One region of the Siminovitchia sp. FSL W7-1587 genome, then DNA from elsewhere that is predicted to be linked to it. Evidence: riboswitches for the same ligand, from Rfam matches in the RefSeq annotation. Region 1 holds a riboswitch; each other region holds the start of a gene.
The links. Region 1 has a riboswitch for thiamine pyrophosphate ahead of NST31_RS14325 (ABC transporter substrate-binding protein). Riboswitches for the same ligand answer to the same signal wherever they lie in the genome.
Positions count from the first base shown of each region.

Region 1 (6,083 bases):
ACAGAAAAAAGCCCTGAACAATTAACATCCATACAGTTGGCATAAAAGGCAGGGCCACAAGTGGAAAGCGGATGGATATTCGCGCAAATCGTGACAATAAAATCGCGTGAAATCAAGGTTTGTACATTTGATTTCAGGCGGTTTGTTTTTTGTTATAAAAGACGGACAGTGATCAGTGGATGGCGTTTCTGCTTGCAATTATTCATTTTTAAGAATAATCTGATACAAAAGACAAACTGGAAAATGATCTAGTTTTTTGAATACATACATGATCTTCGGCAATTTATAATAACGAAAATGTAAAATAGGGAAATAGTACGATAGGTATTGTTGGGAGACCTTTTTTGGAGGGGGATGGGATAGATGCGGTGCGGCCCCAATTTGTTTGTATCATATTTAAATATACATTGAATTTGAGCGGGGGGAATGGATATGCATGTTGCGATTGCGGGCGGAAGTGGTTTTCTTGGTAAAGTGTTGCAAAAGCAGCTTTTGAACAATGGCTTTCGCGTGACTATTTTATCAAGAGATCCTGACAAGGTCGAAAAATCAGAAGGTCTTGCGGCTGTCAAATGGCTAGTTGATGGAGCACGGCCTGAAGAAGAACTGATAAATGTGGATGCTTTCGTCAATCTGGCAGGAGAAACGATTAATGGAATCAGATGGACAAGCAAAAAGAAGGATAGAATTGTAAGAAGCAGGCGGGCTGCAACGAAAGAACTGATACGCTTGGCGGAAAAAATGGCCCACAAACCGAAAGTGTTGGTCAATGCTTCGGCTATTGGGTATTATGGCATGTCTGCCACGGAAACATTTACAGAAGCTTCAAGGAGCGAGGCGACCGACTTTTTGGCAACTGTCGTAAAAGATTGGGAAGAACAAGCCTTGGCGGCGGAAGGACTTGGAATTCGAACCGTGCTTGTCAGATTGGGCCTGATTCTTGGAAAAGAAGGCGCGCTCCCTTTGATGGCACTTCCTTATAAGTTGGGGGTGGGAGGGACGGTTGGCTCCGGTGAACAATGGGTTTCCTGGATTCATGTGGAGGATGCGGCCCGTTTAATAGCTTTTGTAATCGAGCATCCTGCTATTTCTGGACCGATAAACGCCACAGCACCCAAGCCGGTTCAAATGAAAGAGTTTGGAAAAACGCTCGGCGCTGTTTTGGGGCGGCCGGATTGGCTTCCGGTTCCTGAATGGTTCATTCGCGTGTTACTGGGAGAAATGAGCAATATGCTCGTTCGGGGGCAGCGGGTGACTCCCGAAATGGCGATCAAACATCAATTTGATTTTTTGTATCCGAATATAGAGATTGCATTAAAAGAAATATTAGATAATAATAGATGACAAGTTTATCAAAAAATAGATTTTTTATCCAATTTATGCTACCATTTATCTATACAGTAGCATGACTAGAGGATGAAGATATGAGCCTAGAAAAGATGAATATAGGTGCGATGATTAAATATCATCGCCAATTAAGGAATATGACCCAGTCCGAATTATGCAAGGGAATTTGTTCTGTCACACATTTAAGCAAGTTTGAGAACTATAACAAAGAAGCAAATTGGGAAACGATCATGCTGCTGCTCGATCGGTTGGGCATTTCACTGGATTCCATTCAGCAGACATCAGAAAAGATTTCTACAGAACTTTCCGATTTACTCGATGCGGTGCTTTCGTATGATAAGGAACGGGCAACGGAGTGCTACAATCGTGTGAAGGAATTACAAGAGTGTATTACGTTTTCCAACTATATATCACTCTATCATTTATATGTATATCGCTATCACTTGCTGATGAATCATTTGGAGGAAGCTGAAAAGGAACAAGAAATTATCAGACAAATAGTCAATTCAATGCCAGAACAGGAAAAAGAGCTTTATGAATTTATTAATGGCGCTTACTATATTATAAAAGGTGATTATAAATTATCTTTGGATACTCTGCTAAAAGTAGAAGCGAATGATCTATTGCCGTCTTCGTGGCAAGCGGAACTCTATTATTTCATTGCCTTCAATTATGCTAATCTAAAAGATAGCAGCAGCAGTGTTGCATACGGCCATAAAGCGTTGGAGGCGTTTTCCAGATCGTTTAATTATTTGCGAATATTGCATACCCAGTTTCTATTAGGCATTGCGTATACAGATTTGGGCATTTACGAGAATGCCACTGAACAATATAACTATATATTTAAAAATATGAACTTGATTAATGCGGATGAATTAAAGTCGGCCATGTATAACAATTATGCCTTGCTCTTAGAGAAAATGGGCGAAATGGATCAGGCTGCCCGCTATTATCTCCTTTCAATGGAACATGCGCAGACGGAAACGGAGTATTTAACGAGCTTGTGCAGTTACACCGAGCTTCTCATTTCCCTGGGCCGGAAAGAACAAGCACTCGAAAATATTTCAAAAATACTGCAGGAAACAAAAGCAAGCTCCATGAGGAAGCAGCAGCTCATTTTCAAATATTATCAATACTTATTGAAAAACAGAAAAGATAGAGCGATGGACTTTCTGGAAAATGACTTGCTTCCATATTTGGAAAAGACCTATTTTATAGAAGATTATAATAAATTCGCTTTATCCTTGGCCCGATATTATTCAGACTCTAACTTGGATAAAGCTCTTTATTATTATAAAAAAGTCGCGGAAAGGGGGGAATGAAAATGAAAAAGCTATATTTAACAGCAGGAGTGGCATTTGCGCTGTACGTCGCTCCAATTATTGGAGGAGTCGTCCCTCAAGCACCACCAATCTTTCCTCCGGTATAAAAATGAACTGCTCCGCCTTGGAGCAGTTTTTTACTTCTGATATAATAAAATAAACTTCATCGTATTTGAGTAGGGGAACCGGTGTCGCCGGTTGAGAAAGCATTGGTGAAATGCTGACCCTTTGAACCTGATCTGGTTCATACCAGCGAAGGGAACGTCAATGAATACAAATATATACTTTTGGCGCCTTTTGGGTTCTTTTTTCCCGGGCGCTTTTTATCATTCAAGGAGGAACATCCAATGAATAAATGGTGGGCAGGTTGCATCACATTGCTTTTATTCCTGGCAGGCTGCGGGAACAATGCGGCCGATAAAAATGAAAATGAAAAAAAAGAAGAAAAAGGACATCAAAAGGTGTCGGTCGTACTCGATTGGTCGCCCAATACAAATCATACGGGGCTTTATGTGGCGAAGGAAAAAGGCTTTTTTGAAGAAGAAGGCCTGGATGTTGACATCATCATGCCGGGGGAAGCTGGCTCTGATCAGCTTGTTGCTTCTGGAAAGTCCGAATTTGGAGTGAGTTACCAAGAAAGCGTGACAGAGGCGCGTGTTCAAGACGTGCCGATTGTGTCTCTTGCAGCCGTGATACAGCACAATACATCCGGTTTTGCCTCCCTTAAGGAAAAGAACATTACATCTCCGAAAGACTTTGAAGGAAAAACGTATGGCGGCTGGGGAGCCCCGCTTGAGAAAGCGGTCCTGGCGTCACTGATGGAGGTGTCTGGCGCCGATATAGAGAAAGTGGATATTGTCAACATGGGAGAAGCGGACTTTTTTACCGCTGTGCAAAGAGATGTTGATTTCGCTTGGATTTATTATGCATGGACGGGAGTGGAAGCGGAGCTTCGCGGGGAAAAAATGAATATGATTTACTTGACCGATTACTCTGATCAGCTTGATTATTATACGCCAGTCATTACGACGAATGAGGAAATGATCAAATCGGATCCGGATACGGTTAAAGCATTTATGGCAGCCGTCTCCAAAGGGTACGAGTTTGCTATCAGCCAACCCGAAGAAGCTGCGGAGATATTGATCAAAGCGGTACCGGATCTTGATCCGGAGCTTGTGAAAAAAAGTCAGGAATGGCTTTCTCCCCGCTATCAAGATGATGCGGCCCGCTGGGGAGAACAAAAGGCCGAAGTATGGAAAAACTACATGGACTGGATGCTTGAAAAAGATTTGCTCGAAAAGGAAATGGATGTAGAAAAAGCCTTCACGAATGAATTTTTACCCAAATAGGAGGAGTAAACGATGACAAACTCACTGATCAGCATACAGATCATCCCGAAAACAAAAAGTGGCGAAGACGTTATTCCATATGTCGATGAAGCGATTCGAGTCATTGAGGAATCCGGAGTCCGTTATGAAGTACATCCTTTGGAAACGACGATGGAAGGGGACTTTACCAAATTGATGGATGTTGTGAAAAAAATGAATGACCGGATGATTGAAATGGGCAGTAAAAATGTGATCTCCCAAGTGAAAATATTGTATCAGCCGGACGGAATTTCCATGGGCCAATTGACGGAGAAATACCGGTAATGAAAGTGCTGGTCAAAAAAGGATGGAGGCCACTGGGGGTCCTCCTCCTTTTATTATGTATATGGGAAGTATACGTAAAACTTGCCAACATTCAGGGCTGGCTGCTTCCTGCCCCCAGCTCCATTGCAAAAGAAGGGGTTTCCGGATATGCGGAACTCGCGCCGCATATCCAGTCTACAGTTGGACTGGCCATTGGAGGATTTTTGATCGGATGTGCAGTTGGTATTCTTGTCGCCATCTTGCTTCATTTAGTGCCGGGATTTCACGAATCCGTTTATCCGCTCCTCATTTTATCGCAGAATGTGCCGATTATTGTATTGGCGCCGCTTCTGGTGATTTGGTTGGGGTTTGGGCTTTTACCCAAAGTCATTGTCATTACCCTTGTCTGTTTTTTCCCTGTCGCGGTAGCGGCGATGGACGGGTTTAGGAGTGCCCCGGCCGAGATGAAGCGATATATGTTAATGGTCGGTGCTTCAAAAATGCATATATTTACAAAGCTGGAATGGCCATACGCTTTATCATCTGTCTTTTCCGGACTCAAAATTTCCGCCACATACAGCATCATGGGGGCGGTGATCTCGGAGTGGCTCGGAGCGAAAAAGGGGCTTGGTGTTTATATGACGCTCGCTTCCTCCTCATTTCGCACGGATCGCGTTTTTGTCGCGATTTTCATTATTATGTTCTTGAGTTTGTTGTTTTTTGGGGTGATTACCTTGATGGAAAACAGGCTGATCAAGTGGAGAAAAAGGAAGGTACTGTGAATGGGCCATTTAACAATACAAGGTGTAAGTAAAAGTTTCGGACAAAAAGAAGTGTTGCGAGATATTCAACTGAACATTGCAGAGGGCGAATTTATCTCGATTCTCGGACCTTCCGGAAGTGGAAAAAGCACTTTGTTTCATGTGATTGGCGGTTTGCTAAAGCCTGATCAAGGTTCCATCTTTTTACATGACCAGGAGATTACCGGAAAGCGGGGTTTTATTAGTTATATGCCGCAGCATCACGCGCTTTTTCCATGGCGCACCGTCCTTCAAAATGTCCTGCTGGGCCAGGAGTTGCAGGGAGGAAAACAGGATCAACAAAAAGCGTTCGATATGATCCACAAAGCTGGTTTGGCCGGGTACGAACATTCGCTGCCCGATGCTTTGTCTGGCGGAATGAAACAAAGGGCTTCTTTTATTCGGGCGTTATTAAACCCGCAGCCGCTTATACTTTTGGATGAGCCATTTTCGGCATTGGACGATTTTACCCGGCAAGATATGCAAAAGTGGCTTCAGTCAGTTTGGATGGAATATCGCCGGACGATTCTTTTCATCACTCATAATATAGAAGAAGCATTGTTCCTCTCGGACCGAATTGCCATTTTGTCGACGAATCCAGCAACGGTCGTCAAACAGTTCGAGGTTCCATTTGAGAGACCGCGAACAGGAAATCTCGTTTTATCAAATGAATTTTTAGAGTGGAAGCGCCTTGTTGCAAATCATATCGCCAAACAGGATGATGAAAATGCGTAAGATGATTGATTCACATATTCACCTTGATTTTTATAAAGATGAAGAGATAACGGACATATTGGGAGAGATGGAGCAGATGAATTGTGCGGGACTCATTTCCGTTTCCTTCCATTTGGAATCGTCCAAGCGAAATATGGCGCTAAGCAAAAAATATTCCCATGTTTACCCTGCTTTCGGATTCCATCCAGAACAGCCGCTTCCTAGTGATCGGGAATTGGCTGATTTCATTTCCTGGATGGAGGCCCGGG
Region 1 covers NZ_CP150169.1:3,069,542-3,075,624, forward strand. The annotation lists gene NST31_RS14310 (hypothetical protein) at 1-45, shown strand, start outside; gene NST31_RS14315 (TIGR01777 family oxidoreductase) at 433-1,344, shown strand; gene NST31_RS14320 (helix-turn-helix transcriptional regulator) at 1,425-2,669, shown strand; TPP riboswitch at 2,838-2,948, shown strand; gene NST31_RS14325 (ABC transporter substrate-binding protein) at 3,017-4,018, shown strand; gene NST31_RS14330 (thiamine-binding protein) at 4,031-4,321, shown strand; gene NST31_RS14335 (ABC transporter permease) at 4,321-5,082, shown strand; gene NST31_RS14340 (ABC transporter ATP-binding protein) at 5,083-5,835, shown strand; gene NST31_RS14345 (TatD family hydrolase) at 5,828-6,083, shown strand, end outside.

Region 2 (6,083 bases), 480 kb from region 1:
TTGAAAGACAGTGATATAAAGAGACCGAAAGATTTGGAAGGAAGAACAGTCGGCTGGCCGGGAACGCCGCTTAATGAACCGCTCGTACAAACAATCGTGGAGTCTGATGGCGGAGATATGAGCAAGGTGAAGATGACGGACGTCGGTTTTGAGCTGAATGCGGCGATTGCGACAAAGCGGGTGGATGCGGTTACCGGTGCTTTTATCAATCATGAAGTCCCTATGCTTGCCAACCAAGGAGTAGAAACGGAGCATTTTAATCCAGTAGATTATGGTGTTCCAAGTTACTACGAGCTGGTGTTTGTCACAAATGATGATACATGGAAAGAAAAAGAAGATTCAATCCGTTCTTTTTGGAAGGCAGCTTCAAAAGGGTATGAGTTTATGAAAGAAAACCCGGAAGAAGCGCTGGAAATTTTATTAAACAATCAGGACGATGAAAACTTTCCTCTCAACAAAGAAGTAGAACAGGAAAGCTTGAATATTTTGCTTCCAAAAATGGAAAAGGAAAACGAAGCGTTTGGAAGTCAGTCGGAAGATTTATGGAATGAAGTCATCCAGTGGCTGGAAGATACGGATTATGTGGAAAAAGCTCCTCCAGCAGAGGAGATGTATATCAATATCGTTGAATCATAACGATTGACACCCCCCATTGTGTGGGGGTGTTTTCTTTGTTTATGGGGAAAAATATGAAATAAAAGATAGACAAAAAATACAGTTGTCTTTACACTAGTTAAGTGGACTTGTATTTATTTTTTACAGGAGGATTTGGCGTTGAAACAATTTCTCGACAGGAAAGGTGTCCATTTAACTGCAAAAGCTTATGTAATTGATGCGTTAAGTTATATGGCGCTCGGACTTTTTTCTTCTTTGATTATCGGTTTGATTATGAAAACGGTTGGTGAACAGCTCGGATGGCCATTTTTCGTTGAAATGGGCGAAATGGCGATGGGATTAATGGGGCCGGCAATCGGAGTGGCGATTGCCTTTGGACTTGGCGCGCCACCTTTGGTCATTTTTGCGGCAGTGGCAACTGGTGCGGCCGGTGCTGAATTTGGCGGTCCCGCAGGAAGTTATGTGGCCGCGTTAATGTCAACGGAAATTGGAAAAATGGTTAGCAAGGAGACGAAAGTTGATATTATTGTTACTCCACTTGTTACTATTTTTACCGGATTTGCCGTGGCAAAGTTCGTGGGAGCGCCCATTTCGACATTTATGACGGTCTTCGGAAGCTGGATCATGTGGGCTACAGACCAGCGTCCGATCGTCATGGGGATGGTGGTCGCCACATTGATGGGACTTGCTCTCACGGCTCCCATTTCCAGTGCGGCTATCGCTTTGATGCTTGATTTGAATGGACTTGCCGCCGGCGTTGCCACGATTGGCTGCAGTGCACAGATGGTCGGATTTGCGGTGGCAAGCTACAGGGAAAATAAAGTGGGAGGTTTGCTTGCTATCGGGATTGGGACTTCCATGTTGCAGGTTCCGAATATTATTCGCTATCCGCTTATATTAATTCCACCGACAGTTGCCGGCATCCTATTGGCTCCAATTGGGGCGACCGTATGGAGAATGACCAGCAATGCCGCTGGAGCCGGTATGGGAACGAGCGGTTTTGTCGGGCAGATCATGACATTTACAACGATGGGATTTTCAACAAGTGTTCTGATCCAAGTCATTGTACTCCATGTTATTGGTCCGGCTGTGATAAGCTTAATCATATCAGAATATATGAGAAAGCGCGGCTGGATTAAACCTGGCCAGATGCTTATAAATGCTGGAGGGAAGTAATATGGAAAAACTGCAATCAAAAGAACAATTTGAGCAATTGAAGAATGAAGAACGTGCCATCTTTATGTTTTCCGCCGACTGGTGTCCGGACTGTAAGGTGCTTGAACCTGTATTGCCGCGGTTAATAGCGGATTATCCGGAATATCATTTCGTATACGTCGATCGGGATGAATTTCTTGAACTATGCCAAGAAATGGATATCTTTGGTATTCCAAGTTTTGTCGCATACCATGACGGGAAAGAAGCAGGAAGGTTTGTAAGCAAAGACAGAAAAACGCTGGAAGAAATCGAGGACTTTATAAACGGCCTGTCTGAGTAAGTGTGAAGGAGCGCTTTTTCGCTCAGCTTTCAGCGAAAGTCGGCAAGAATTCGCCGGAGCTGTTACAACGCTGGACAGTTTTTTTCAAAAGCTTGCGGTTGGAAGGAAGCGTGCTTCACTTTTTTATGTATCGCAATCTCTTTCGATGGCCGAGCGCTTTGTGATCGTTCATGCTTCAATGCGCGGCGCCTTCCGGTATTGTGTACAATCAGTAATATTATGATAAGATAGATGATGATAGAAGAATATTGCGAAATATTTTCTGCTGGGGGAGCCTTGACGGCTGAGAAGTAAACCCTTTGAACCTGATCCGGTTTATGCTGGCGTAGGGAAGCAGGCTGCTTTGTCATTGTTTTAAAAGCCGCTGCCTTCCTGCGTGAAGAGCGGCTTTTTTCACGTTTGGAACGTAATAAAGTGTCAGAGATGGAAGTAGCTCTATGTAATTGATATGCCAGTTGTGACGGGGAATCATCGGCCTAAGCACTCGCCAGGGATTTTCATCCATATATAGAAAGGAAGAATTATCATGCTAAGTATACAAAATGATTTGAGCGCAAGTGTTGATCAGAGGCAAGGTGAATTACTGGACATTTTAAAGGAGTTAGTTCGTTATCCAACGGTTAGTCCTCCTGCGAGAAATACGAGGGAGGTCCAACAATATATTGAATCGTTTTTACAGCAGGTACATTTCGAAACAGATAGCTGGGACGTTTACGAGAATGATCCGAATGTGGTTGGGATCAAGAAGGGGACCGAGGGGGAGCGTTACAACAGTTTGATTATCAATGGCCATATTGATGTAGCGGAAGTAGGAGATCAAAGTGAATGGACTGTCCCTGTTTTTGACATGATAACCAAGAACGGTTTTGCTTATGGTCGGGGCGTTGCGGACATGAAAGGTGCAATGGCGGCAGCGCTTTTTGCTTTTAAATTGTTAAATGAGCATGGTATTGAGCTGAAAGGTGATTTGCAATTCCAGTCGGTAATTGGGGAAGAAGTGGGAGAAGCCGGAACACTTTCTTGTATTGAACGGGGATACTCAGGTGATTTTGCCCTTGTCATGGATGTGAGCGATAGTGAAATCCATGGGCAGGGAGGAGTGATAACTGGCTGGATCACCGTGAAAAGCCGTGAGGTTTTCCACGATGCTATGCGTCTACATATGATTCATGCCGGCGGTGGGGTATATGGAGCGAGCGCCATAGAAAAAATGATGAAAATCATTGCCGGGTTGCAGGAATTAGAACGCCATTGGGCGATAACCAAGCACTATCCGGGCTTTCCGGCTGGGGCGAACACCATTAATCCAGCCGTAATTGAAGGAGGAAGGCATCCCGCATTTATAGCAGATGAATGCCGTTTGTGGGTGACCGTTCATTATTATCCGAATGAAACATATGAGTCTGTTACTGCTGAGATCGAAAGCCATATTCGCCGTGTCGCTGAGGCTGACCCTTGGCTAAAAGACAATCCTCCGCAGTTTCGCTGGGGTGGCCGATCCATGATCGAGGAAAAGGGTGAAATTTTTCCGGCTCTGGAGCTTGAGGAAAGTCATCCCGCGATTAAGAGGCTGCAGCAGTCTCATCAACACGTATGGCAAACGGCTGCAAAAACAGGGATGTCCAAAACAGTTACGGATGGAGGCTGGTTCCAGGAAGCGGGAATCCCTTCAGCTATTTACGGGCCGGGTACAGTAGAAGAAGCTCATTCCGTGGATGAAAAAATAAACATTGAACAGTTATGCAAGTTTACGAAGACTTTGTTGCATTTCATGGTTGAGTGGTGTAATACGAAAAAAGAGTAAAGCGTTCATTCTTTTAGCCCGTGTCATTTTGATGTATGATGGATGGTAGCGTATTTTACCCAGGGAGGGTCTTTCATTGAAAATGAGTGAGCGAAAACTAAAAGAAGAGCTTGAGGCGCGGCTAAGCAAAGAAGGCCGGACGATTACATATGATCGAAAAAAAGAATTATTGCGTGTTGAAAATGCGGAAAATGGCAAAGGGATTGATATTTCCTTGCCGGGAATCGTTGCCAAATGGCATGAGCGCAAGGAAAAAGCGATTGATGAAGTCGTTTATTACGCCGAAGAAGCGCTTGGTGTCATGGATCGGGAACAAGTTGTTGCCGGAAGTGAAAAAAATATTTTTCCCGTGATTCGCTCCACCTCGTTTCCCGTTGAATCCGAAGACGGCAATAAGTTTCTTACCGATGAGCATACGGCAGAGACAAGAGTGTATTATGCGCTCGACCTTGGAAAAACATATCGCCTGATTGATGATGAGTTTATACAGAAAGAGGGTCTCGATCCGCACGAAATCCGGGAAATGGCACGATTCAATGTCCGCTCGCTTCCGACGGCCATGAAAAAAGACGAGGTGGCCGGAAACGAGTTCTACTTTCTGAATACAAATGACGGATACGACGCAAGCCGAATATTAAACGAAAAGTTTTTAGAAGAAACGGCAACAAATATAAAAGGGGAAATGGCTGTGGCGGTTCCTCATCAAGATGTTCTCATCATCGCCGACTTGCGGAATGAGACCGGCTACGATGTACTGGCGCAAATGACGATGAGCTTTTTTACAAATGGCCTTGTACCCATTACGGCGCTCTCATTTATATATGAAAAAGGAAAACTTGAGCCGATATTTATTATGGGTAAAAATAGAAGAGTAGACAATGGAAAGGGGAACAATACATGAATGTATTTTATAACCGTGAAGGAATTGGCGATACGTTAATGATCGTGTTGAAGGATGTAGACCGGGAAAAGTTTCAATTTGAACGAAAAAGGGATGCGGTCCGGATCTTTGACGGGGAAACGAATGTAACAGGAGGGTTCAACCTTTTTCACGCATCCAAATACATAGATATTGATGCAAATGGAAAAGTGGAACTGACCGAGCAATTGGTGAAGAACATCGAGAAGGCGCTGGCAGAAAACGGAATGGAAGAGAAGTTGGAAGCAGATCTTTCACCAAAGTTTGTTGTCGGGTTCGTTAAACAGAAAGAAAAGCATCCGAATGCAGATAAACTAAGTGTCTGTCTCGTCGATGTCGGGTCGGAAGAACTGCAAATCGTTTGTGGGGCTCCCAACGTGGAAGCAGGCCAAAAGGTTGTCGTGGCCAAAGTGGGTGCCGTCATGCCAAGCGGCATGGTTATCAAGGATGCGGAGTTAAGGGGAGTGGCTTCCAGCGGAATGATTTGCTCGGCACGTGAGCTCGGTCTCCCAAATGCACCTGAGAAAAAAGGCATTCTCGTATTAGAAGACGATCAATATGAAACGGGTCAAGCCTTTGCATGATTGATAAAATGTGAACAAACAACGAACCCCGTTTGAAATAAAGCGGGGTTTTTTTCATGGGTGATGAAATGTAGAGCGCTGTATGTTATGATGTTAACCGTTGGTAAAAGTTTTCCAAATGGATGATAGAATAGTATATCGTTTTTCTTGTGATGTTTCTAAATCAACTGAGGATGGCTTACATAGAATGATCACGATATACTAGAATCCCGAAATTGGCAATCATCCACATTGGCTGGTTTTGATATACCGGCCGCCTCCAAAAAACTGGCAAATCGCATGGTTGGTAAAGGCCATGAATAGACAAAGGCAGGAGATCAACATGTTAAAAAGGTTAATAGTTGCTGCTGATGGATCCAATAATTCGCTCCGTGCAGCAGAGAAAGCGGCACTACTTGCGCAAATGTCCGAAGGTATTGAAGTAGAAATTATTTACGTAGTAGACTTTTCAAAAGCGAAAAGTGAGGTGCTTCAGAGCCAAAATATTGAAGAATTGGAAGCGGAACGCAGGAAAAAATTGATTCCTGTAGAAGAAGTTTTCAAGAATGCCAACATTTCCCATACACTCACCATGCTCCATGGCGATCCAGGACCAGCGATCGTGGAATATGCCAATAAAAGCTCATGTGATATGGTGATTGTCGGTAGCCGCGGGCTCAATACACT
Region 2 covers NZ_CP150169.1:3,546,377-3,552,459, forward strand. The annotation lists gene NST31_RS16750 (ABC transporter substrate-binding protein) at 1-636, shown strand, start outside; gene NST31_RS16755 (PTS sugar transporter subunit IIC) at 775-1,791, shown strand; gene NST31_RS16760 (thioredoxin family protein) at 1,793-2,110, shown strand; TPP riboswitch at 2,368-2,459, shown strand; gene NST31_RS16765 (acetylornithine deacetylase) at 2,637-3,914, shown strand; gene NST31_RS16770 (DUF1444 domain-containing protein) at 3,997-4,815, shown strand; gene ytpR (YtpR family tRNA-binding protein) at 4,812-5,417, shown strand; gene NST31_RS16780 (universal stress protein) at 5,740-6,083, shown strand, end outside.
Region 2: it holds a riboswitch for thiamine pyrophosphate, as region 1 does, so the genes downstream of both, NST31_RS16765 (acetylornithine deacetylase) here and NST31_RS14325 (ABC transporter substrate-binding protein) in region 1, are expected to answer to the same signal.

Region 3 (6,083 bases), 1.4 Mb from region 1:
CATTCCACCACTCATTTAACACAGAAATAATGATCTTGTAATCTGAAGATTTCACGTTTCTTATATTCATTATCCTGCTCCTCTTTTTTAGGTATAAAAACAGCCCTATCCAAAGGGACAAAGCTTCGCAACTTTTTTGAAACAGACAATTTTATTGTAAATGACTCCTAAATACCGCATCTTACTTTTAAAACGGCATTTCGAGTAGTCTCTTTTTAAGAATAGCCCACTCCTTGCAAAAAGAAAATATCCTGCGGCAAAAAAAAATCCGGCCCCTACCTATGAATCACAACCCGCGTCCCAATCGGAATTCGGCGGGCAAGATCCAGCACATCACGATTATGCATTCTAATACAGCCATGTGAAACGTTTTTGCCAATGGAAGAAGGGTTATTTGTCCCATGAATTCCGTAATGGGGCTTTGATAACCCGATCCACATAACACCAAAAGGACCTCCGGGATTCCGCTGTTTGTTGATGACCGCAAAGTTTCCGTATGGTGTTGGCGTTAACATCTTGCCGACAGCAATCGGGTACGTCTTTATCAACTTGTTTCCGTCAAAAAGCTTGAGCTGGTGTTTCGTCGTTGAAACATCAATCCATTTCGCCACGATAAATCCCTCCAACATCTTTTGGGAATATCGTATGTAGAACATCAATAAAAAGCCCCTTCACGAGAGCTTTCTTTCTCTCCATCTCCCACCGCAGCTCTACCCGGACGCGGATGGACTTCCGGAAAATAGGCGAGGGGACCGTCTTCGATATCGCCGTTCCCGATTTAGCGGGATCAACTCCCGCTTCGCCAGCTTTGGCGATCATCATTTGTTTGGCCAGCGGCCCGGTTCATCTAAAGGAAACACCCTTTGACTTACCGACGGAAGGCTTAGCCACAGCTTGATTGTTGAACAGAATAACCTCTGATACGACTTTTACCAAAATAACCGATAAGGACGGGATAGCACTTGGCAATCCCACCATGGATGTAAGCACCCTATTTCCCGGGCGATCCTTAAGCAGGCATATTTTCGGAAGCGGGGTCGCAAATCGCTTTTTTAGAAAAAAACTCCCCTTAAGGAAAACAGATTTTTATTTTTTATCTGTCTACCTTTAGGGGAGCATATCAGTTTCCTTTCGGGGGCTTTTAGTAGTGAACCATTAATAATATAATACATTCACCTTATTGCATTTGCTGCAGGTTTCATAATATGCATCGCCAATAAAATGATGGTCGCAGGCTTGTTGGATTTCATTTAACCGTACCTGCAATACCTCTATTTTCCTTTCCAACTGCTTAATTTCCTCTCTTATTTTTTGTACATTCATACGGAAAACCTCCAGAGAAAATTATTGGTATATACTGCTTCCGGCTTTTTGGAATTCAGCCGCTTTTTCCTGCATTCCTTTTTCAAATGCTTCCTGCGTGTTTAAGTTGTTTTTTTCCGCATATTTACGAATGTCATGAGAAATTCTCATGCTGCAAAATTTGGGTCCGCACATGGAGCAGAAATGCGCTGTTTTGGCCGCATCAGCCGGAAGAGTCTCGTCATGATATTCCATTGCCCGTTCCGGATCCAATGATAAGTTGAATTGGTCTTCCCAGCGAAATTCGAATCGGGCTTTGGAAAGTGCGTCATCTCTCATCTGCGCACCCGGATGGCCTTTCGCCAAATCTGCCGCATGTGCGGCGATTTTATAAGTGATGACCCCTTCCCGAACATCATCTTTATTCGGAAGTCCCAAATGTTCTTTTGGGGTGACATAGCAAAGCATGGAGGTTCCATACCAGCCAATCATTGCAGCGCCAATAGCGGAGGTAATGTGATCATACCCAGGAGCAATATCGGTTGTCAGTGGTCCTAGCGTGTAAAAGGGAGCTTCTTGGCAGGCTTCCATTTGCCTGTCCATATTTTCTTTAATAAGATGCATCGGCACATGCCCCGGCCCTTCCACCATCACTTGGACATCATGCTTCCAGGCTATTTTCGTCAGTTCACCAAGCGTCTCCAACTCCGCAAACTGCGCTTGATCATTTGCATCCGCAATCGACCCCGGACGCAAGCCATCCCCTAACGAAAAGGCGATATCATAAGTCTTCATGATGTCACATATTTCTTCAAAATGAGTATAAAGAAAGTTTTCTTTATGGTGATACAGACACCATTGGGCCATAATAGACCCGCCCCGGGAGACGATTCCTGTAACACGATTGGCTGTCAAAGGAACATATCGCAACAGAACGCCGGCATGAATGGTAAAATAATCGACCCCCTGCTCCGCCTGCTCCAGCAAAGTATCGCGATATACTTCCCATGTAAGATCCTCCGCAACTCCATTTACCTTTTCCAAGGCCTGGTAAATGGGAACTGTCCCAATCGGAACCGGAGAGTTTCTAATAATCCATTCACGGGTTGTATGGATATTTTTCCCTGTTGATAGATCCATGATTGTATCAGCGCCCCAGCGTGTTGCCCAAGTCATTTTCTCGACTTCTTCCTCGATGGAGGACGTTACCGCGGAATTCCCAATATTCGCATTGATTTTCACATGAAAGTTTCTCCCAATAATCATGGGCTCAGCCTCTGGGTGATTAATGTTTGCAGGAATGATCGCCCTGCCGCTTGCCACTTCATCCCGGACAAATTCTGGTTTCATATTCTCACGAATTGCAATAAATTCCATTTCAGGTGTAACAATCCCTTTTTTGGCGTAATGCAGCTGGGTAACGTTTGCGCCTTTTTTGGCGCGGAGTGGTTTACGCTTTAACCCGGGAAAAATATGACGATCGGCACGCGGGTCATGATTGGATTTAAAGCCATTGTCTTCCGGTTTCATTTCCCGGCCTTCATATTCTTCTACATCCCCTCGTTCTTGAATCCACTTGCTTCTAAGCGGAAGCAAGCCTTTGGCAATGTCTACGTTAACATCAGGATCCGTATATGGACCGCTTGTATCATATACTCGAACAGGAGAATTCGCTTCCACTTTGGCCTCCGTTTTCGTCTCACTCAACATAATTTCCCGCATGGGAACCCTGATATCAGGCCTTGACCCCTCTACATACACTTTTTTGCTTCCTGGAAATTGAAACATGACTGTACCATTTTTTTCATTTGTGAATGACATGGACATAAAAAAATCTCTCCTCTACAAAATAATTGAAAGGACGAGATCTGAATACACAGCTTGGAGGCAGATACATTAAAAAGCCGGGTCCACAAAGAAAGACTGGACCCGGCTTGCATATACTGTATCCCAAAACTGCCGACTAACTTCCCTACGCTGGCATTAACCAGATCAGGTCCAAAGGGTCAAGAAACTTCATCGTGTTTCTCCTCTCAGCCCAACTCATTGGGCACCCCCAGTTATTGCTATTAGATTTACTTAATATTATACAAATTTAGAATAAAAAAACAAGAGATATGACAAAAATGAACCTTTTGTCATGATGTGCCCTCAATCTATCTCCCTTCAGATGATACGTAAAATAGAGATTTCAATAAGATTTTCCATTCAATAAAACCTTCAATCCAATAAGATCCACTCAATAAAACCTTCAAGGAAAAAATACTGGATTCGGATGATAGTTAGAAACAAGAAGTTTGTGGGGCATAAAGAAAAGCCGTTCGCGATTGCCTAAAACTGCCTGTCTAAGAAACAAGCACTTATCCGGCATCCTCTATTATCCTATTGATTTTCGCCAAAAGCTCCATTATCATTAACCTAACACTTGTTAGGTGGTGTGGAATTTTTTGACAAAAGACAAGATTTTGCAAGCTGCCATTCGCGAATATTCCAAATTCAATTACCACGGTGCCACGATGCGGAATATTGCCAAAGAAGTCGGCATAAAACCAGCATCGATTTATTTTTTTTACAAAAATAAAGAAGCGCTGTTTTTGGCGGCTTTTCAAAAGCTATTAAAAGATCATTTCATAGAAATGCAGTCAATTCTTCAAAAAGTGCATGATCGGCCGATTTTTGACATTTTTGAAGCGCTTATCAAAGGAGCGGTCGCCTATCACCAAGAGAATAACGAGGAAACGAATGCCTACATTTCTCTTGTCACCGCACCGCCGCCGGAAATCCATGAGTATCTTCAGGAGCATATCCAACAGTTTGACGACTGGTTGATTAACTCTTTATTGACGCTGATTACACGGGACATCCCGTCTATAACTGAATATCAGGCGACAAGGCTCATCAAACAATTTGTCGTAATCATGGATGGGGTTTTTTGGGAAATAAATCTGTACGATCAAAAACAACTGCAACATCAAATAGAAGAAGCTCTTTACATCATGAGGATTTTGCTGGGAGGATATGAAAATGAAAAATGATTACGCCAGAGAAGCCGTTCCGATGAGCGAGAGGAAAGCATGGTTTTCCATCAGCCTCGTTTGGATCGCGGTTGGCATCGACTTATCCGCGATGCTGTTCGGGGCGGAACTCGGAAAAGGCATGGCCTTTCAAGACGCTTTGTGGGCGGTCTTGATCGGTTCTGCCATTTTAGGCATCTTAGCCGCTTTTTGCGCCTACGTCGGAGCGGTAACCGGATTATCCACATCAATGATTTCCAGATTTACATTCGGCATTTCGGGAGCAAAGCTTGTGTCCTTATTTATGGCGATTTCCTTACTGGGCTGGTTCGGTGTCCAAGCCGGATTCTTTGCCGAGAATGCGTATGCCGCCATTGAAGGTGCGCTCGGATTAAAAGCTCCTGTCCCGTTGTTGGCTGCAATCGGCGGAGTATTAATGATGACAACCGCGGTGATCGGCTATAAAGCGATTGAAAAATTAAGCTCATGGTCCGTTCCACTGCTACTCATCCTTGTCTTGGCGGCAGTGGGGCTGGCCATTCGGCAATTTGGCGCGAGCGAACTGAACGCCCCTGTAGAAAACACATTTACGTTTGGGATGGCCATCTCGCTCGTCATCAGCATTTTTGTTGTCGGGGCGACGATTTCACCGGACATTTCAAGATGGGCTCGAACAAAAAAAGATGCCGTCCTGGCATCCTTTTTCGGATTTTTCTTTGGAAACAGTTTTATGATCATTATCGCAATGATTTTGTCTCGCATTATGGATGAAAGCAGCTTAACAACGATAATGATTACAGTCGGCCTCGGTATTCCGGGCATTTTAGTGCTGATTCTGGCCCAATGGACAACGAATACGAGCAACGCCTATTCATCTGGATTGAGCCTTTCGGTTATTTTTACCAAAACGAGCAAAGTGACACTCACCCTGATCGCCGGAATTGTCGGCACACTACTTGCCGTCCTAGGTATTTATGATCACTTTATCGACTTTTTAACGATTATGACGATGTTTATCACCCCCATCGGCGGTGTTTATACAGCATCCTATTATATCGGGGGCATGCGGTTGTTCCGGGAAGAAAACGATAAACGCTTTAAGCTGTTGCCGCTTTTGGCCTGGGCGCTCGGAACTTTGATCAGCTGGCTGACAATGGAAGGCCCGATTGGATTGGCGCTGTTTACTTTAACAACCATTCCTTCTTTGGACAGCTTTTTGACCGCATTTATCTTCCAGTTGATTTTCATTCTGATTTTTTATAAAAAGGAGCGTTTTTAAATGAAATGGTTAACGGAAGAAGATATTGAATGTATTGCCGTCGGCGCAACCGTGCTCGGAACAGGCGGCGGCGGTGACCCCTATATCGGAAAAATGATGGCTTTATCCGCCATACAACAATACGGTCCCGTTGAAGTGATCACTGTTGATGAACTGAAGGATGATCAATGGATACTGCCGGCTTCCGGAATGGGCTCGCCAAGCGTTCTTGTCGAAAAAATTCCATCCTTCGAGCAACTGGCCGCTCCATTAAAAGCTTTTGAAAAAGCAAGCGGCAAAAAGACCGACGTCGTCATGCCGATTGAAATAGGCGGCGTCAATTCCCTCATCCCTGTGGCGGTGGCCGCCATGAACAATATTCCCATCCTGGATGGAGATGCGATGGGCCGCGCTTTTCCCGAAGCGCAAATGGTGACATTCCATTTAGACGGTCTCAAACCTGAACTCGTCACAGTGGGGGATGAACAAGGAAACGTTGTGACGATCGA
Region 3 covers NZ_CP150169.1:1,643,547-1,649,629, forward strand. The annotation lists gene NST31_RS07700 (GNAT family N-acetyltransferase) at 1-70, opposite strand, end outside; gene NST31_RS07705 (L,D-transpeptidase) at 276-611, opposite strand; gene NST31_RS07710 (hypothetical protein) at 595-822, opposite strand; gene NST31_RS07715 (serine protease) at 1,156-1,323, opposite strand; gene thiC (phosphomethylpyrimidine synthase ThiC) at 1,345-3,129, opposite strand; TPP riboswitch at 3,255-3,370, opposite strand; gene NST31_RS07725 (TetR/AcrR family transcriptional regulator) at 3,750-4,337, shown strand; gene NST31_RS07730 (cytosine permease) at 4,327-5,595, shown strand; gene NST31_RS07735 (DUF917 domain-containing protein) at 5,596-6,083, shown strand, end outside.
Region 3: it holds a riboswitch for thiamine pyrophosphate, as region 1 does, so the genes downstream of both, thiC (phosphomethylpyrimidine synthase ThiC) here and NST31_RS14325 (ABC transporter substrate-binding protein) in region 1, are expected to answer to the same signal.